Regions from separate parts of the Pseudomonas sp. GW823-FHT02C02 genome, predicted to be linked through region 2. Evidence: predicted binding sites of a transcription regulator. Region 2 holds the regulator's gene; each other region holds the start of a gene.
The links. The regulator FliA, encoded in region 2, starts transcription of late flagellar genes. The targets are predictions, from matches to a motif close to CTAAAGTTTNNNNNNNNNNNGCCGNTAA.
Positions count from the first base shown of each region.

Region 1: AC1ROI_RS28110 (flagellar protein MotY) is a predicted target of FliA. The motif match lies at 1,265-1,292, and genes of this name have one in related genera.
Region 3: AC1ROI_RS06270 (methyl-accepting chemotaxis protein) is a predicted target of FliA. The motif match lies at 2,092-2,119, and genes of this name have one in related genera.
Region 4: flgM (flagellar biosynthesis anti-sigma factor FlgM) is a predicted target of FliA. The motif match lies at 2,834-2,861, and genes of this name have one in related genera.

Region 1 is NZ_JBXAJV010000020.1:31,955-36,187, reverse strand. Features, by position in the region: gene rnt (ribonuclease T) at 1-155, opposite strand, end outside; gene pyrC (dihydroorotase) at 152-1,198, opposite strand; gene AC1ROI_RS28110 (flagellar protein MotY) at 1,356-2,264, shown strand; gene AC1ROI_RS28105 (argininosuccinate synthase) at 2,394-3,611, shown strand; gene AC1ROI_RS28100 (hypothetical protein) at 3,795-4,233, opposite strand, start outside.
Region 2 is NZ_JBXAJV010000015.1:111,254-115,486, forward strand. Features, by position in the region: gene AC1ROI_RS24320 (protein phosphatase CheZ) at 1-31, opposite strand, end outside; gene AC1ROI_RS24325 (chemotaxis response regulator CheY) at 54-425, opposite strand; gene fliA (RNA polymerase sigma factor FliA) at 593-1,333, opposite strand; gene fleN (flagellar synthesis regulator FleN) at 1,330-2,160, opposite strand; gene flhF (flagellar biosynthesis GTPase FlhF) at 2,277-3,611, opposite strand; gene flhA (flagellar biosynthesis protein FlhA) at 3,623-4,233, opposite strand, start outside.
Region 3 is NZ_JBXAJV010000003.1:187,298-191,530, forward strand. Features, by position in the region: gene AC1ROI_RS06260 (NorM family multidrug efflux MATE transporter) at 1-961, opposite strand, end outside; gene AC1ROI_RS06265 (LysR substrate-binding domain-containing protein) at 1,121-2,041, shown strand; gene AC1ROI_RS06270 (methyl-accepting chemotaxis protein) at 2,226-4,202, shown strand.
Region 4 is NZ_JBXAJV010000027.1:40,535-44,767, reverse strand. Features, by position in the region: gene AC1ROI_RS32055 (MFS transporter) at 1-1,051, shown strand, start outside; gene AC1ROI_RS32050 (flagellar brake protein) at 1,116-1,862, opposite strand; gene AC1ROI_RS32045 (flagella synthesis protein FlgN) at 1,955-2,422, opposite strand; gene flgM (flagellar biosynthesis anti-sigma factor FlgM) at 2,471-2,797, opposite strand; gene flgA (flagellar basal body P-ring formation chaperone FlgA) at 2,963-3,724, opposite strand; gene AC1ROI_RS32030 (chemotaxis protein CheV) at 3,807-4,233, shown strand, end outside.

The sequences.
Region 1 (4,233 bases), on a different contig from region 2:
ATTTCCAGCAGGGCGTCAGTGGCAGAGTTGAAACCACCGGTTTCAACGTCGACAACAACTGGCAGGTATCCACGGAAGCGCTCAGCCATGGGGTGGCGCGAACCACCTCCGCCGCCTTGACCGTCCTGTTCGTCGTCGAAATGGTCTTCACTCACGCGTGTTCCTCCAGCAGGCGCCAGCGCAGTTTTTCACCGGCGCGCAGCGGGATTACGGTCAGCTCGCCAAATGGCAGGCTGGTTGGGGCGGTCCACTCATCGCGGACCAGGGTGATGCGATCGGTGTTCACCGGCAGGCCATAGAAGCGCGGGCCGTTGAGGCTGGCGAAGGCTTCAAGCTTGTCCAGCGCGTTGCGTTGTTCAAAGGCTTCGGCGTACATCTCGATCGCCGCATAAGCGGTGTAGCAACCGGCACAGCCGCAGGCCGCTTCTTTGGCGTGCTGGGCGTGAGGCGCCGAGTCGGTGCCGAGGAAGAACTTGTTGCTGCCGCTGGTGGCGGCGTCGAGCAGGGCTTCCTGGTGGGTGTTGCGCTTGAGGATCGGCAGGCAATAGAAGTGCGGCCGAATCCCGCCCACCAGCATGTGATTGCGGTTGTACAGCAGGTGATGCACGGTGATGGTCGCGCCAACGTTGGCCGAAGCCTCGTTGACGAACTGCACGGCGTCCGCGGTGGTGATGTGTTCAAACACCACTTTGAGCGTCGGGAAACGCTCGACCACACGACGCATATGCTCATCGATGAAGATTTTTTCGCGGTCGAACACATCGACATCGCCGCGGGTGACTTCACCGTGAATCAGCAAGGGCATCCCGACGTCGGCCATGGCCTCAAGTGCAGGGAAGATCTTGTCGATACTGGTGACACCCGAGTCCGAGTTGGTGGTCGCGCCGGCCGGGTACAGCTTGGCGGCGTAAACGAAACCGCTGGCCTTGGCCTCGCGAATTTCGTCGGGCTGGGTGCGGTCGGTCAGGTACAGCACCATCAACGGTTCGAAACGACTGCCGGCCGGACGTGCAGCGAGAATCCGCTGGCGATAGCCGTCGGCTTCAGCGGCGTTACGCACCGGAGGTACCAGGTTGGGCATGATGATGGCGCGACCAAAGGTGCGCGCGACATCCGCAACGGTATTGGTCAACACAGCACCATCGCGAAGATGAATATGCCAGTCGTCGGGACGCAGCAGGGTCAGGCGGTCGGACATGAGGGGATTCCAGGCGGGTCAAACTCTGGGGAATGCTACCGGAAAAGACTCTCTCAGGCACTCGCTATCAAGTTTTGCAGGAAGCTTCCGATATCCAACAGGTATGCCGTAAATATGTGTGTCGGTCTTTTTGTTGTAGAAGCCAGTGGAGCCTCCCGTGCGCCAGCGTTATTTAGCCTTGCTCAGTGTGTTTGCCAGCCTCCCTGCGATGGCGCTCACTTTCCAGACACGTCTGGAGAGCATCGAGTGGACGGTCGAAGGTGACAAGTTCGAATGCCGCCTGACTCAACCGATTACCGATTTCGGTTCGGGTGAATTCGTGCGCCGCGCCGGCGAGCAGGCGACGTTTCGTCTGAAAGCCTACAACGCGATGATCGGTGGCGGTTCAGCAACCCTGCTGGCGGCCGCTGCGCCGTGGCAACCGGGACGTGGCGACATCAATCTGGGATCGGTGAGAATCGGCAGCGGCAACGTGTTGTTCAACAGTTCGCAAGTTCAGGCCGGGCGCCTGATCAGCGGGTTGATGGATGGCCGCAGTCCGGTCATCCGGCATTCCTCTGGTGATGGCCGCGTCTCTGAAGTGCGCCTGTTGCCGGTCAAGTTCAGCAAGGCCTTCAACGACTACCAGGGTTGCGTGGCGAAACTGCTGCCGAAGAATTTCGAGCAGGTCAAACAGTCCGAGATCGGTTTCCCGGGTGAAGGCGTTGATCTTGATTCGCAAGCCAAGGCGCAGTTGCAGGTGATGCTGGAGTTCATGAAAGCGGATCCGACGGTCAATCACATCGAACTCGACGGGCACTCCGACAACAGCGGCAATCGCCTGACCAACCGCGAGCTGTCACGCCGCCGGGCGTTGGCGGTGATGGACTATTTCAAGGCCAATGGCATCCAGGAATCGCAGATCACCCTGCGTTTCCACGGTGAGCGCTACCCTGTGGCGCCGAACACCAGCGCCGCCAACCGCGCGAAGAATCGCCGGGTCGCGGTGCGCCTGGAGCGGGTGGCACCGACCGAGAAAGTCGCGCCTCAAACCACGACGCCGGGAAGCTCTTCGGCGACATCCTGAGTTTGCTGAATTCGTCGCTCGCTCGACAGAATCTGTCGCTTCGTCGTCATAAGCTGTCGCGCCTCTGTAAATTATTCCGTATGACCGGTAGACTTCACGGCTTTCCGTAGAACCCCGTGGAGTGATGGCATGGCGGACGTAAACAAGGTCGTTCTGGCGTATTCCGGCGGCCTGGACACTTCGGTGATCCTCAAGTGGCTGCAGGATACTTATAACTGTGAAGTGGTGACCTTTACCGCTGACCTGGGTCAGGGCGAAGAGGTTGAACCTGCACGCGCCAAGGCTCAGGCCATGGGCGTGAAAGAGATCTACATCGACGATCTGCGCGAAGAATTCGTGCGCGATTTCGTTTTCCCGATGTTCCGCGCCAACACCGTTTACGAAGGCGAGTACCTGCTGGGTACTTCCATCGCTCGCCCGTTGATCGCCAAACGCCTGATCGAAATCGCCAACGAAACCGGCGCTGACGCCATTTCCCACGGCGCCACCGGCAAGGGTAACGACCAGGTTCGTTTCGAACTGGGCGCCTACGCACTGAAGCCAGGCGTGAAAGTGATCGCCCCTTGGCGCGAATGGGACCTGCTCTCGCGTGAAAAGCTGATGGATTATGCTGAAAAGCACAATATCCCGATCGAGCGTCACGGCAAGAAAAAGTCCCCGTACTCGATGGATGCCAACCTGCTGCACATTTCCTATGAAGGCGGCGTGCTGGAAGACACCTGGACCGAGCACGAAGAAGACATGTGGAAATGGACCGTCTCCCCGGAGAAGGCTCCAGACAAGGCGCAGTACCTGGAACTGACCTACCGCAACGGCGACATCGTGGCACTGGACGGCGTCGAAATGACCCCGGCCACCGTGCTGGCGACCCTGAACCGTATCGGTGGCGAACACGGTATCGGCCGTCTCGACATCGTCGAGAACCGTTACGTGGGCATGAAGTCCCGTGGTTGCTACGAAACTCCTGGCGGCACCATCATGCTGCGCGCTCACCGTGCGATCGAATCGATCACTCTGGACCGCGAAGTGGCTCACCTCAAAGACGAGCTGATGCCTAAATACGCCAGCCTGATCTACACCGGTTACTGGTGGAGCCCTGAGCGTCTGATGCTGCAGCAGATGATCGATGCGTCCCAGGCACACGTGAACGGCGTTGTGCGCCTGAAGCTGTACAAGGGCAATGTGATCGTCACCGGTCGCAAGTCCGACGAATCGTTGTTCGATGCCAACATCGCGACCTTCGAAGAAGACGGCGGCGCCTATAACCAGGCCGACGCGGCGGGCTTCATCAAGCTCAACGCCTTGCGCATGCGCATTGCTGCGAACAAAGGCCGGAAGCTTTTCTGAGATCTTTGAAGCTGCAACGACGGTAATGGAAATGTGGCCTTGTCAGTGACAAGGCCACATTTCTGAAAGAGGGATTTTTCCTGCCGGGTATCATGTATCAACTTTCTTGTTGTTGTTACAAATAAGCTTTCGTCTGCTTTACTCTCCGACTGCCCGTCGCAATCGGTCTTCTGCTATTGGTGCTCAAGCCATCGTCGTCATGCCATGTGAGCTCAAATTGTAGGCAACCCAGAACGTAGTGCTGTTGCGTTTCTTTGTTTGTTTCGAATGCTTGTGTGCGCCTTCCTTCAGTAACGCCTCTGAATCAGTACAGGTTAGGAACACGATCACGCGCGCAGGGTTTTCCTGTGGTTGCTGGATCTTTTCCATCAAAGTGTTGAAGTCCATTTTGTTGCTCATCCATCGTGCATCGACGATGTGCAGATCCTTTAGCAACACCGATGAGCGTAAGGGGTGCTCAATCAAATGCTCGGGTGTATTGAATTGCGCGTGATCGGCATCGGTCATGGCCTTGATGAAATGCTTGCCTTTCTCAAAATCAGAGGGCGCGTAAAGCGATCGATAGTTGAAGTTGAGTGTGGCGAAGAATAGGAAGAGCAAATAAAAGGGAAAGCTGATAAGG
Region 2 (4,233 bases):
AATCGCCCAGTGAAGATTCGTTATGCTCCATAGCTCCCCCGTGGCGCAGTGGATCAACCGATGCGTTCGAAAATCTTCTCGATTTTTTCTTTCAACGCCTGGGCCGTAAAGGGTTTGACCACATAGCCGTTAACACCGGCCTGGGCTGCTTCGATAATCTGCTCGCGCTTGGCTTCGGCGGTCACCATCAGCACCGGCAGGTGCTTGAGCTTTTCATCGGCGCGCACGTGACGCAGCAGATCGATACCGGTCATGCCAGGCATGTTCCAGTCCGTTACCAGAAAGTCGATGCTCCCGCTGTTGAGAACCGGAATGGCAGTAGTGCCATCGTCGGCCTCGACCGTGTTGGTGAACCCAAGGTCACGCAACAGGTTTTTTATGATCCGCCGCATCGTTGAGAAGTCATCAACGATGAGGATTTTCATGTTCTTGTCCAATTCGACCTCCAAGCAGTCTTAAACGCGCCCAGCACCTGGACGCGCCATTTCAATCAATCCGGCAATGCACTCGATGACTGTCTGGAGCACAACAGATCGCGACCGGTGCAGCTCAACACCCCACCGGCCTCGTTCGCAGTGTCCCCACACTGCCTTCAGCGCGCTCGCCACTCCCCCAAACGCCCCCGCAAACGGGCCGCGCACTGGCTATGTAACTGGCTGACCCGCGATTCGCTGACCCCCAGGACCTCACCGATTTCCTTGAGGTTCAGCTCTTCGTCGTAGTACAGCGCCAACACCAGTCGCTCACGCTCCGGCAAATTGGCAATCGCGTCCGCCAGCGCGGCCTGGAAGCGTTCATCTTCCAGATCGCGTGACGGCTCCAGATGTGCACTCGCGCCATCCTCGTGCAGCCCTTCGTGTTCGCCGTCCTGCAACAGATCGTCGAAACTGAATAACCGGCTGCCCAGGGTGTCGTTCAAAATCCCGTAATAATCGTCGAGACTCAATTGGAGTTCGGCCGCAACTTCATGATCTTTAGCGTCACGACCGGTTTTAGCTTCAATCGAGCGAATTGCGTCACTGACCATGCGGGTATTGCGGTGAACCGAGCGTGGCGCCCAGTCACCCTTGCGCACTTCATCGAGCATCGCGCCGCGGATTCGAATGCCCGCGTACGTCTCGAAACTCGCGCCTTTGCTGGCGTCATATTTGGTCGATACTTCCAGCAGGCCGATCATCCCGGCCTGGATCAGGTCTTCAACCTGAACACTGGCCGGCAGACGCGCCAGCAAGTGGTAAGCAATGCGTTTGACCAGTGGCGCGTAACGCTCGATCAGCTCGTACTGCGCGTCACGTGCCGACTTCTTGTAGAGGTTGTAGCCACTGGCTGTCATAGGACGGGTCCTGCGGTCTGTTGCACGAGGCGCTCGACGAAAAACTCCAGGTGCCCACGCGGGTTGGCAGGCAGCGGCCAGGTGTCGACCTTCTGCGCGATGGCCTTGAACGCCAGGGCGCACTTGGAACGCGGGAAGGCTTCGTAGACGGCACGCTGTTTCTGCACGGCCTTGCGCACGCTTTCGTCGTAAGGCACCGCGCCGACGTATTGTAAGGCGACGTCAAGGAAGCGGTCCGTGACCTTGGTCAACTTGGCGAACAGGTTGCGACCTTCCTGCGGGCTCTGGGCCATGTTGGCCAGGACGCGGAAGCGGTTCATGCCGTAATCGCGGTTCAGCAGTTTGATCAGCGCGTAGGCGTCGGTGATCGAGGTCGGCTCGTCGCACACCACCAGCAAGACCTCTTGCGCTGCGCGGACGAAACTGACTACCGAGTCACCAATACCTGCAGCGGTGTCGATCACCAAGACATCGAGGTTGTCGCCGATATCGCTGAAGGCCTGGATCAGACCGGCGTGTTGAGCCGGGCTCAGATGAACCATGCTCTGTGTGCCGGACGCGGCCGGGACAATGCGAATACCGCCAGGGCCCTGCAACAGAACGTCGCGCAGCTCACAGCGGCCTTCGATCACGTCGGCCAGGGTACGTTTGGGTGTCAGCCCCAAGAGGACGTCGACGTTCGCCAGCCCCAGATCGGCGTCCAGCAGCATGACGCGCCGGCCGAGCTCAGCTAGAGCCAGGGACAAGTTCACTGACACGTTAGTCTTCCCGACGCCACCTTTGCCGCCGGTCACCGCGATCACCTGTACGGGATGCATGCTGCCCATGTTATTTCTTTACCTTGTCTTGCATAGACGGAGGCCACATTACTGGCTGCGCGCTCAATAACTGAACAATGCATGGCAGACCATCGATGTAGGTACAAAAACGGTTCATTAGCACCTCAGCCAACCTGCTTGGTCGGGCTGTGGTAAATATCAGCGAACATGTCAGCCATGGCTTCTTCGCTGGGTTCTTCTTGCATTTGCACGCTGACGGCACGACTGACCAACTGATGACGACGCGGCAGATGCAAATCATCCGGAATACGCGGGCCATCGGTCAGGTAAGCCACCGGCAATTCATGACTGATCGCCAGGCTCAACACCTCGCCCAGACTTGCCGTTTCATCCAGTTTAGTCAGGATGCAGCCAGCGAGCCCGCAGCGCTTGTAACTGTGATAAGCGGCCGTTAGAACCTGTTTCTGGCTGGTGGTTGCCAGAACCAGATAATTTTTTGACTTGATGCCCCGTCCGGCCAGGCTTTCGAGCTGCATGCGCAGGGCTGGATCGCTGGCCTGGAGGCCGGCGGTATCGATCAGCACCACGCGCTTGCGCAGCAAGGGGTCCAGCGCCTGCACCAGAGATTGGCCCGGATCGACGTGGGTTACCGACACGTTGAGAATCCGGCCCAGGGTCTTCAATTGTTCCTGAGCACCGATACGGTAGCTGTCCATGCTCACCAGCGCGATGTTTTGCGCGCCGTATTTGAGCACGTAGCGAGCCGCGAGCTTGGCCAGGGTGGTGGTCTTGCCCATGCCGGCAGGGCCGACCATGGCAATCACGCCGCCCTCTTCCAGTGGTTCGACTTCCGGTGTGGCAATCATCCGTGCCAAGTGCGCCAGTAACATGCGCCAGGCCTGACGGGGTTCGTCAATGTCGGTAATCATCGCCAGCAAGTCGCGGGACAACGGGCCGGACAGGCCGATGCGTTGCAGGCGACGCCAAAGATTGGCCTGGGCTGGACGGCTGCCTTGCAGCTGATTCCAGGCCAGGGAGCCGAGTTGTACTTCCATCAATTCGCGCAGGCTGTTGAGTTCGAAACGCATCGAATCGAACGCCCGCGGATCGACGCCGCCAGCGGCAGGTGCCGGGGCTGGTGCCGAGCGACGAGGTTCGGCATACGTCGGCTCGATCAGCGGCTCGGCGGCGGTCAACGGCAGGCCGGCGAACAATTGGCGATTGGTGGTCTTGTCGCCTTCGGTTTCGCCTTCGCCACGCAGGCTCAATTCGGCCTGGGCGGTGACGATCCGCGACTGGGTCTTGCGCAGCTCATCCTCGAGTTCCATGTTCGGAACACGCGGGGCCAGCGCCGACAATTTGTAATCCAGGGCAGCCGTCAGCTCGACACCACCGGCGATCCGGCGATTGCCAATAATGGCGGCATCAGCGCCCAGCTCATCACGAACCAGTTTCATGGCCTGACGCATATCGGCGGCGAAAAAACGCTTAACTTGCATAAACCACTACCTCAGCCGTTGGGCCCTACTGTCGCAACGATGGTCACTTGCTTGTTGTCAGGAATTTCCTGGTAAGCCAACACATGCAAACCCGGCACTGCCAGTCGGCCGAATCGCGACAGCATCGCGCGAACCGGACCGGCTACCAGCAGAATCACCGGTTGACCTTGCATTTCCTGACGCTGCGCCGCATCGATCAACGAACGTTGCAGTTTCTCAGCCATGCTTGGCTCCAGCAGAACACCCTCTTCCGAGCCTTGTCCTGCCTTCTGAAGACTATTGAGCAATATCTGTTCCAACCTTGGCTCCAGCGTGATAACTGGTAGCTCGGAGTCAGTCCCTACAATGCTTTGGACGATTGCGCGGGATACGCCGACGCGCACCGCGGCCACCAAAGCGGCAGTATCTTGACTCTTGGCAGCATTGTTGGCGATGGCCTCGGCGATGCTGCGAATGTCCCGCACCGGCACCTGTTCGGCCAACAACGCTTGAAGCACCTTGAGCAACTGCGACAGCGAGACCACACCCGGCACCAGCTCTTCGGCCAGCTTCGGCGAGCTTTTGGCCAGCAATTGCATGAGTTGCTGGACTTCTTCGTGACCGATCAGTTCGCTGGAGTGCT
Region 3 (4,233 bases), on a different contig from region 2:
AGGCGATCCCCACCCGTCCGGCCAGCCGCGCGTCCAGTAACTGCCCGGCACCGTAGTGCTGGCCGATGCGCATGGTGATCGCGTAAGAAAGCCCCGCCGGAATCATGAACGCCACCGAAACAATCTGCAGGGCGATCTGGTGCGCCGCCAGTTGCGTACTGCCCATGGTGCCCATGCACAGCGCAGCGAATGCAAACAACCCGACTTCCACTGCGTAGGTGCCGCCGATGGGCAGGCCGAGACGCCACAGCTCTTTCAGGTACTGGCGGTTAGGCCGCGACAGACCCTGGCGCAGCGGATACGCGTCGTAAGCCGGATGCCGACGGATGTGCAGCGCCAGCGCCACGGCCATCAGGTTGGCGACGATCGCCGTGACCAGCCCGATGCCCACCAGGCCCATTTTCGGCAAACCGAACATCCCGGTGATCAACGCGTAGTTGAGCAGGAAGTTGGCCACGGTGCCGCCGAGGCTGATGACCATCACCGGGGTCGCCCGGCCGATGGCGCTGGTGAAACCGCGCAGGGCCATGAAGCTCAGGTAGCCGGGCAGGGCGAACGGCAGGATCAGCAGGAACTGCCCGGCAGCCTGGACGTTGGTTTCGGTCTGGCCAAACAGCAGCAGCACCGGTTTCAGATTCCACAGCAGCAGGCCGGCCACCAGCGCCATCAACCACGCCAGCCACAAGCCGGCCTGGGTCAGGCGCGCGGCACCGACGATATCGCCTGCGCCCTGACGGATCGCCACCAGGGTGCCGACCGCTGCGATCACGCCGATGCAGAAGATCGACACGAACGAATACGTTGCCGCGCCCAGGCCGCCACCGGCCAGCGCTTCGGGACTCAGGCGCGCCATCATTAAGGTGTCGGTGAGGACCATCAGCATGTGCGCCAACTGCGAGGCAATCAACGGCCCCGCCAGCCGCAGGATGGCCCGGAGTTCGGTACGTGCTGGATGCTGCATGGTCATCACGCCTCGGTTATCGGAGTAAACAGGAGAGAGCCGATTCTCGGCGCTCTGCGGGGTTTTCACAAAGGGATAAAAAGGATGGGTGGCATGAGTCAGACTCATGCAGGCAAGTTTCTGCTAACGTGGCGCAACCGCGCTATAGGAGCTTTCCCAATGTCCCGTCGTCTTCCTCCCTTGTATGCCCTGCGCGCATTCGAAGCGGCGGCGCGGCATAGCTCGTTTACCCGCGCCGCTGAAGAATTGTCGATCACCCAAAGTGCGGTCAGTCGACACATTCGTACCCTCGAAGATCATTTCGCCTGCCGGCTGTTTCACCGCAGCGGGCGCAACCTGCAACTGACCGAGTCGGCGCGGTTGATCCTGCCTGGCATCCGTGAAGGTTTCACCGCGCTCGAACGCGCCTGCAATACCTTGCGCGCCGAAGACGACATCTTGCGCATGAAAGCCCCGTCGACGTTGACCATGCGTTGGCTGCTGGCGCGCCTGAGTCGCTTCCGGCACCTGCAACCGGGCAACGAAGTGCAATTGACCAGTGCCTGGATGGACATCGACACCGTGGACTTCAACCACGAACCCTTCGACTGCGCCGTCATCCTCAGTAACGGGCGTTTCCCTCCGGACTGGGAGGCGACGTTGCTGTTCCCGGAAGAACTGATCCCGGTCGGCGCGCCGAACCTGCTGAAGGACCAGCCGTGGGACGTCGCACGCCTGGCCAGCGCAGAGCTGCTGCACCCAACGCCAGATCGTCGCGACTGGCGCAGTTGGCTGGAGCGCATGGGGCTGTCGGATCAGGTCTCGCTCAAGGGCGGGCAAGTTTTCGACACGCTGGAGTTGGGCATGATCGCGGCGGCCCGAGGCTATGGCGTGTCCATGGGGGATTTGCTGATGGTGGCGGAAGATGTCGCGCAGGGTCGTCTGAGTTTGCCGTGGCCGACGGCTGTCGCCAGCGGTGAGCATTATTACCTAGTCTGGCCGAAAACCCGTCCGGGAGGTGAACGTTTGCGCCGTCTCAGCGACTTTCTGCAAGGGGAGGTCCGGGCCATGGATTTACCGGATGTCGAGCGCTTGAGCTGAATCGATGAAGCCCCAGCAATAGAGGCCTTGAGCCATATCCCGGCTATTTACTCAAGTATTCAGGTTTGCCGCCGAAAATCTGCAGGTGGGACCTTCGTGCAGGTCCCCTGTAATTCCTCTAATTAGAATTTTGCTGAGTGTGCATCGTGATCAGGATGATCCGGTCACTTGGCCAGGAGCTGTCATGTCTCAACCTCGTGCTCGGATCGCCTCACAGCTTGGTCTTGCGCTTGCCGTGATACTGGCGATCGTCATCACTGGCAGTACCGTGTTCGCCCTGCGTTCGCTGGACTCCGCCAACCTCGCCACCCGCGAAGAGCACCTGGCCAGTGAAGCCCGGTTGCTGGCCGACCAGTTGAGTACCTTTCACGGCACGTTGCGTGAAAGCACTCAGCGTCTGGCCGGTCTGTTCGAGAAGCGCTTCAGCGCCGGCCTGAGCGTGCATCCGGACGAACCGGTGGCCGTGGCGGGTACGCAGACCCCGGGCCTGCACCTGGGCAGCGAAGTGTTGAACAACAACTTCAAGGAAGTCGACGAGTTCAAGCAGATGACCGCGGGCGTTGCGACGGTGTTTGTGCGCAGCGGTGATGAGTTCATTCGGGTCAGCACAAACGTCAGCAAACAGGACGGCACCCGCGCCATCGGCACGTTGCTCGATCATGCCAACCCGGCTTACGCGCGGTTGATGGCGGGGCAGAATTACGTGGGTCGCGCCTTGTTGTTCGAACGTTTCTACATGTCGCAGTACACCCCCGTACGCGACAGCAGCGGCAAGATCATTGCCGTGTTGTACGTAGGATTCGATTACACCGACGCACAGAACGCACAGTTTGAGAACCTCAAACGCTTCCGCATCGGCCAGACCGGCTCGCTGGCGCTGCTCGATGAGCAGAAGAAGTGGTTGGTGCCGATTGCGGGTGTGCAAGCGCTGGATCAAGCAGTCCCGGCCATCGTCGATCTGGCGAAAACCCCGGGCAAGGGTGATTTCTGGAGCGACAAGTCCGAAGACTTCTACAGCGTGGCCGTGCCGTTTGAAGGCGGCCCATGGTCGGTGGTGGCAAGCATGCCGAAAGCCGAAATCAGCGCCGTGACCTGGAGCGTCGGCATTCAACTGGCGATCGGCAGTCTGCTGGCGACGTTGATCGCCGTCGGCTCGGCGGTCTGGCTGCTGCGCAGCAAACTTGCGCCGCTGGGTGATCTGGTGCGTCAGGCAGAAGCCCTGGGCGCCGGTGATTTGAGCGTGCGCCTGAGCGTGTCGAGCAACGACGAAATCGGTCAGCTGGCCCGTGCCTTCAACCAGATGAGCCAGGCCTTGTCGACCATGGTCGAGCACATTCGCAAGGCCTCGGTCGAGGTCAACAGCCGTGCCCAGGCGTTGTCCGGTCTGTCCGGCGGTGCCTATGAAGGGATGGAGCAGCAGTCGGGCGAAATCACCAGCATGGCCGGTGCCGTGGAAGAGTTCAGCGCAACCTCGCTGAACATTGCCGACAACATGGGCAGCACCCAGCGTCTGGCGCAGGAAAACGCACAGCAAACCCAGATCGGTCGTACCTCGATGGACGAGGCGTCCTCGTCGCTGGAGCAAATCGCTGGCGCCTTGAACAGCACCGCCATCGTGATCAATACCTTGGGGCAGCGCTCCCAGGAAATCGGCGGCATCGTCGGGGTGATTACCTCGATCGCCGATCAAACCAACCTGCTGGCGCTGAACGCGGCCATCGAAGCGGCCCGCGCCGGTGAGCAAGGTCGTGGTTTTGCGGTGGTGGCCGACGAGGTGCGCAACCTGGCTTCGCGTACGCGTCAGGCCACTGACGAAATTTCCGGGATGATTCAAAGCATCCAGCAGGAAACCGGCAATGCGATCAGCACCATGGAACAGGGCAATGTGCTGATGCAGGAAGGCTTGTCACGCAATGCCAACGTGGCCTCGGCCCTGGCGCGGATCGATGAGCAAAGCCGCTCGGCGGGCCAGCAATTTGCGGCGATCACCACCGCGACCCAGGAGCAGAGCAGCACCGCGACCTTGCTCAGCAGCAACCTGCAAAGCATTGCGCTGGCAAACAGCGAGCAGCGCGAAGTGGTGTCGAACCTGGCCGTGACCGCCAAAGAGCTGGAGAAGCTGGCGGCGGACTTGCGCCAAGAGGTTGATCGGTTTCGGTGAGGCGTCGCTGAAATAGTCTTCGCGGGCAAGC
Region 4 (4,233 bases), on a different contig from region 2:
CATGATGTGCCAGTACATGGTGATCGAAAGCTGGCTCAATGAGCAGGCCGAAGCGTCGCAGCGTGGCACGGTGTTCAGCGGCTACATGATCGCGTCCTACCTGGGGCTGGTGCTGGGCCAACTGATTCTGGTCATGCACCCGGCCCTGGGCCTGGAACTGCTGATGCTGGTCGCCCTGTGCTTCGCGCTGTGCCTGGTGCCGGTGGCCCTGACCCGGCGGATTCACCCGGCGCCATTGCATCCGGCGCCGATGGAGCCGCGGTTCTTCATCAAGCGCGTGCCGCAGTCATTGAGCACGGTGCTGGGCGCGGGGCTGATCATTGGCTCCTTCTACGGTCTGGCGCCGCTGTATGCCTCGCAGCAAGGATTGTCCACCGAGCAGGTCGGTCTGTTCATGGGTAGCTGCATTTTTGCCGGGCTACTGGTGCAGTGGCCATTGGGCTGGCTCTCTGACCGTTATGACCGGGCGTTGTTGATCCGCTGTTTTGCGGTGGTCCTGGCCCTGACCGCGTTGCCGCTGGCGATCATGCAGCAGGTGCCGCTGGAGGTTCTGTTCGTCGCCGGGTTCTTCTGTTCGCTGGTGATGTTCTGCCTGTATCCGCTGGCGGTGGCCTTCTCCAATGACCACGTCGAAGGTGATCGTCGCGTGTCCCTGACAGCAATGTTGCTGGTGACTTACGGCGTGGGCGCCAGCATCGGGCCGTTGGTGGCCGGGGTCCTGATGAAGCTGTTCGGCAGCCACATGCTGTATGCCTTCTTCAGCTTCTTCGCGTTGGTGCTGGTGTGGCGGATTCGCCCGAAAGCCGTCACCAACCTGCATCAGGTCGAAGATGCGCCGCTGCATCACGTGGCTATGCCGGACAGCATGTCGAGTTCGCCACTGGTGGCATGCCTTGACCCGCGGGTCGATGAGCAGGTGGTGCAGGATCAGATGCAAAATCCGATCAGCCCGGAACCTGCGCCTGAACCAGAGCCGGATCCCGAGACCGATCCACCATCAGAAGACCCGGATGCGGGTCGTGAGCAAAGCTTCACCGAAGCCAGGCCCTAAACCCGCGCATAAAAAAACGGGCAGTCACCGCAAGGGACTGCCCGTTTTTTGTTGAAGCACCGTATTACATGTCGTCTTTGTCGAAACGGCGTGCTTCACGCTGTAGCTGATAGACGAACCGTTCGACTTGCCGCTGCACCAGACCGCTCATGTTATGAAAGCGAACACCGGCGAAGGTGGTGGAGATCCTCTCTTCGAAGTGCAGGTAACGCAATTCGACCGGTGCGGTCATGTTGCCGAAGGGCAGGGCGGCGACAAAGCGGTCATAGACCTGGCCCAGTTGCAGGCTGCCGGTGATGTCACCTTCAAAACGCAGTTTGCAGCCGGTGGCCGAGATGTCCAGCAGCTTGCCGCCCAAGGTCGATTTGAGTTTCTCACCGCCCAGTTCGACGTTGACCAGTTGCGCCAGTTTCAACGCCGCACGGAACGCATTACGGCGCTGGTGATAGATCACTTCAGCGGGCAGTGGGCCACGATAGCAGCGAGCATCGCCGGACTCATCGATGGTCAGCGTACCGTTACTTTCCCAGGCGATGCGCACGCCGTCATGAAAGCCTTCAACCTTGAATGGTTCTCCGGCCAGCAGAAAACGTTCTCCGTCACGCGGGATCATTTCATCCAGGGCGATCGAATTGCTGTCGCGATCAACGTTCACCAGATAGCTCTGGAAGCGTTGGGTGCGCTCATGGAACGTGATGATCAGCGGATCATGGCTTTCTTGCAGCTGCCGCAGGTTACCGGCGATTTCCATCGGCGTGGATAGCACCTTGGGTGGCTGCGGAGCATCGTCCGCGTTTAAGGCATTGAACACGGTTCATCATTCTCCAGGCAAAATTTGACTGCGACTTGCCAGCATACTGCCAGCATGTGAGGCGTCTTGATAGAGCGTGCTCATCAACAGGCTCAAGCCTGACTAAGCGGGCGCGGCTTTGCGAGCTTGGAGGTTGATCCGCGGGCATCGTAAAGCGCTGGCGGTTCGCCGCCGGTGAGGATTTTCAGCTGATTGGCCGTGGCGGCCTGCTGGACCAGGATCGACTGGCCATTATTGACGTTGGCTGCCTGGCATTGAGCCAGTAGATCGGTCAGTTTCTCGCTCTGTTCCAGCAATTGATCGCCGATGCTCGACTGGCTGGCAAGTTGCTCCAGGCCACTGCGATCGGCCGGCAGATTGAGGCTGACGAGGATTTCACTGCGCTTGCGGCCATGCTGTTCAAGCAGAATGATCATTGCCTGCTTCTGCGCCAGAATATCTTCGAGCAGCGGCATGTCGCGACCGTGCAAGGCGAGGGACTCGGTTTGCAGTAACTCCAGCAAGCGTTGCGCTGGAGCAAAGTCGTCGGTGATCAGTTGCAGTAAATTAGTGTCGTGCATGGCTGGCCTTGGGGTTTAAGCGTCCAAAAGCCTGGCGCAGGCCGTGGCCTAGCGCTGGGCTTCGAAGTTGAGCAGTTTGCTGGCTACACGGTTGCTGTCGACTTTATAGCTGCCATCGGCAATCGCTGCTTTCAACTCGGCCACGCGGGCGTTGTCGACGGCAGGCTGATCGCGCAGCTTGTCAGTGACCTTCTGCAACTGTTGAGCCTCATTGCTGAGGTGTACCGATTCCCCGCTTTTGACGGTACTGGCCTGTTCGGCCGGGGTATTCAGCGGCGCGGATGTGCCGGTTTCGGCGGTTTCCTTCGCGGTGCTGGTACGCGTACTACCGGTAAGTGACGAGGAGCTGTTCAAACGGCTGAAATCGATGACCATGGTAAAAAACCTCTGGGTATTTGGACGCTTGCCATGTTTTCGGCTCTCCCTGCGAAAACTTTAGGCCCATTTATCAATGAGCTTGCATGCGCCAGCGCTTGTCCTGCCTGCGGCACAGTTTAGGGAACAGCCGGGCGGCGCGCCATCTTTCACCAGCAGATTGTTCTACATGGCAACTTCCACCTGGCCCGGCGCGATGACTTGCGCCTTGATGACCCGCTGGGAGTTGAGGTTTTTCACACGAATCTGTTCACGCAGGCCGCCGTTGGACAGGGCTTCGCCCGGCATACGCACACTGAGCGTACCACTGCGGGCGGTGATCACCACTTGGTCGCCCTTGCTGATGACTTCCGCCTGTTCGAGATGGACCAGCGTTAGGACCTGATTGGCGACCGTTGGTCGGGTAAGTTTCTGCCCCACGGCTTGTTCCAGGGAGGTGAAATAACCCTGGTTGATCAGGCTGATGTCTCGCTCGCGCAACATGACATCGCCGGGCTCGATGACCCCGGCGCGTTTGAGCGGCCGGGTGGTGGTGACAACGTCCCGAAACAGGCGGACTTGAGCGGGTACGAAGACTGTCCAGGGGGATGTGCTGTCGCAGCGGACCTTGACCGTGACCCGTCCGATCGGGGTCGCCGGGCTCTCCAGGGTGGCTGTCAATTCCTTGTCGCACATGGGCATGCGCAGTCGCGGATCGAGCTGGTTGACTTCGATTTCGTAGCGTCCTTCCGTTTGACTGGTAGCCAAATAGTCTTCTACGGTGAATTCAAGAAAGCCCTGAGTGACGCCGATAAGCATGTCAGGCAAGGTAACCGCGTCAGCAAGGGCAGGGCTGCCAGCGTTGAACAGGCAGACGGCCGACATTGCGCAAAGCAATTTGCGGGTAATTGATGTCAGGCGTCGGAAAAATGTCGGTTCTGTGTTCATAAGAGTTAAAAAGCAAGCGCCGTGCCGTTTAGCAATAAATGTGCGTCGCAACACACTTAAGCGTTGGTGTAGGAGTCAGTGCATGGCTGGTGTAATGGATTCAGTAAACCAGCGCACGCAACTGGTTGGGCAGAATCGCCTTGAGCTGTTGTTGTTCCGTCTCGACGGCCAGCAGCTGTATGGGATCAACGTGTTCAAGGTTCGGGAAGTGCTGCAATGCCCCAAACTGACCCTGATGCCCAAGTCCAGTCCTGTCGTGTGCGGTGTGGCAAATATCCGGGGGGCGACCATTCCGATTCTTGATCTGGCGATGGCGACCGGCTCCGGCGCACTTAAAGATCAAAGCAATCCCTTCGTGATCATCACGGAGTACAACACCAAGACCCAGGGATTCCTGGTGCGATCGGTGGAGCGCATCGTCAACATGAACTGGGAGGAGATTCATCCGCCGCCCAAGGGCACGGGACGCGATCATTACCTGACGGCTGTGACTCGGGTCGACAATCAGT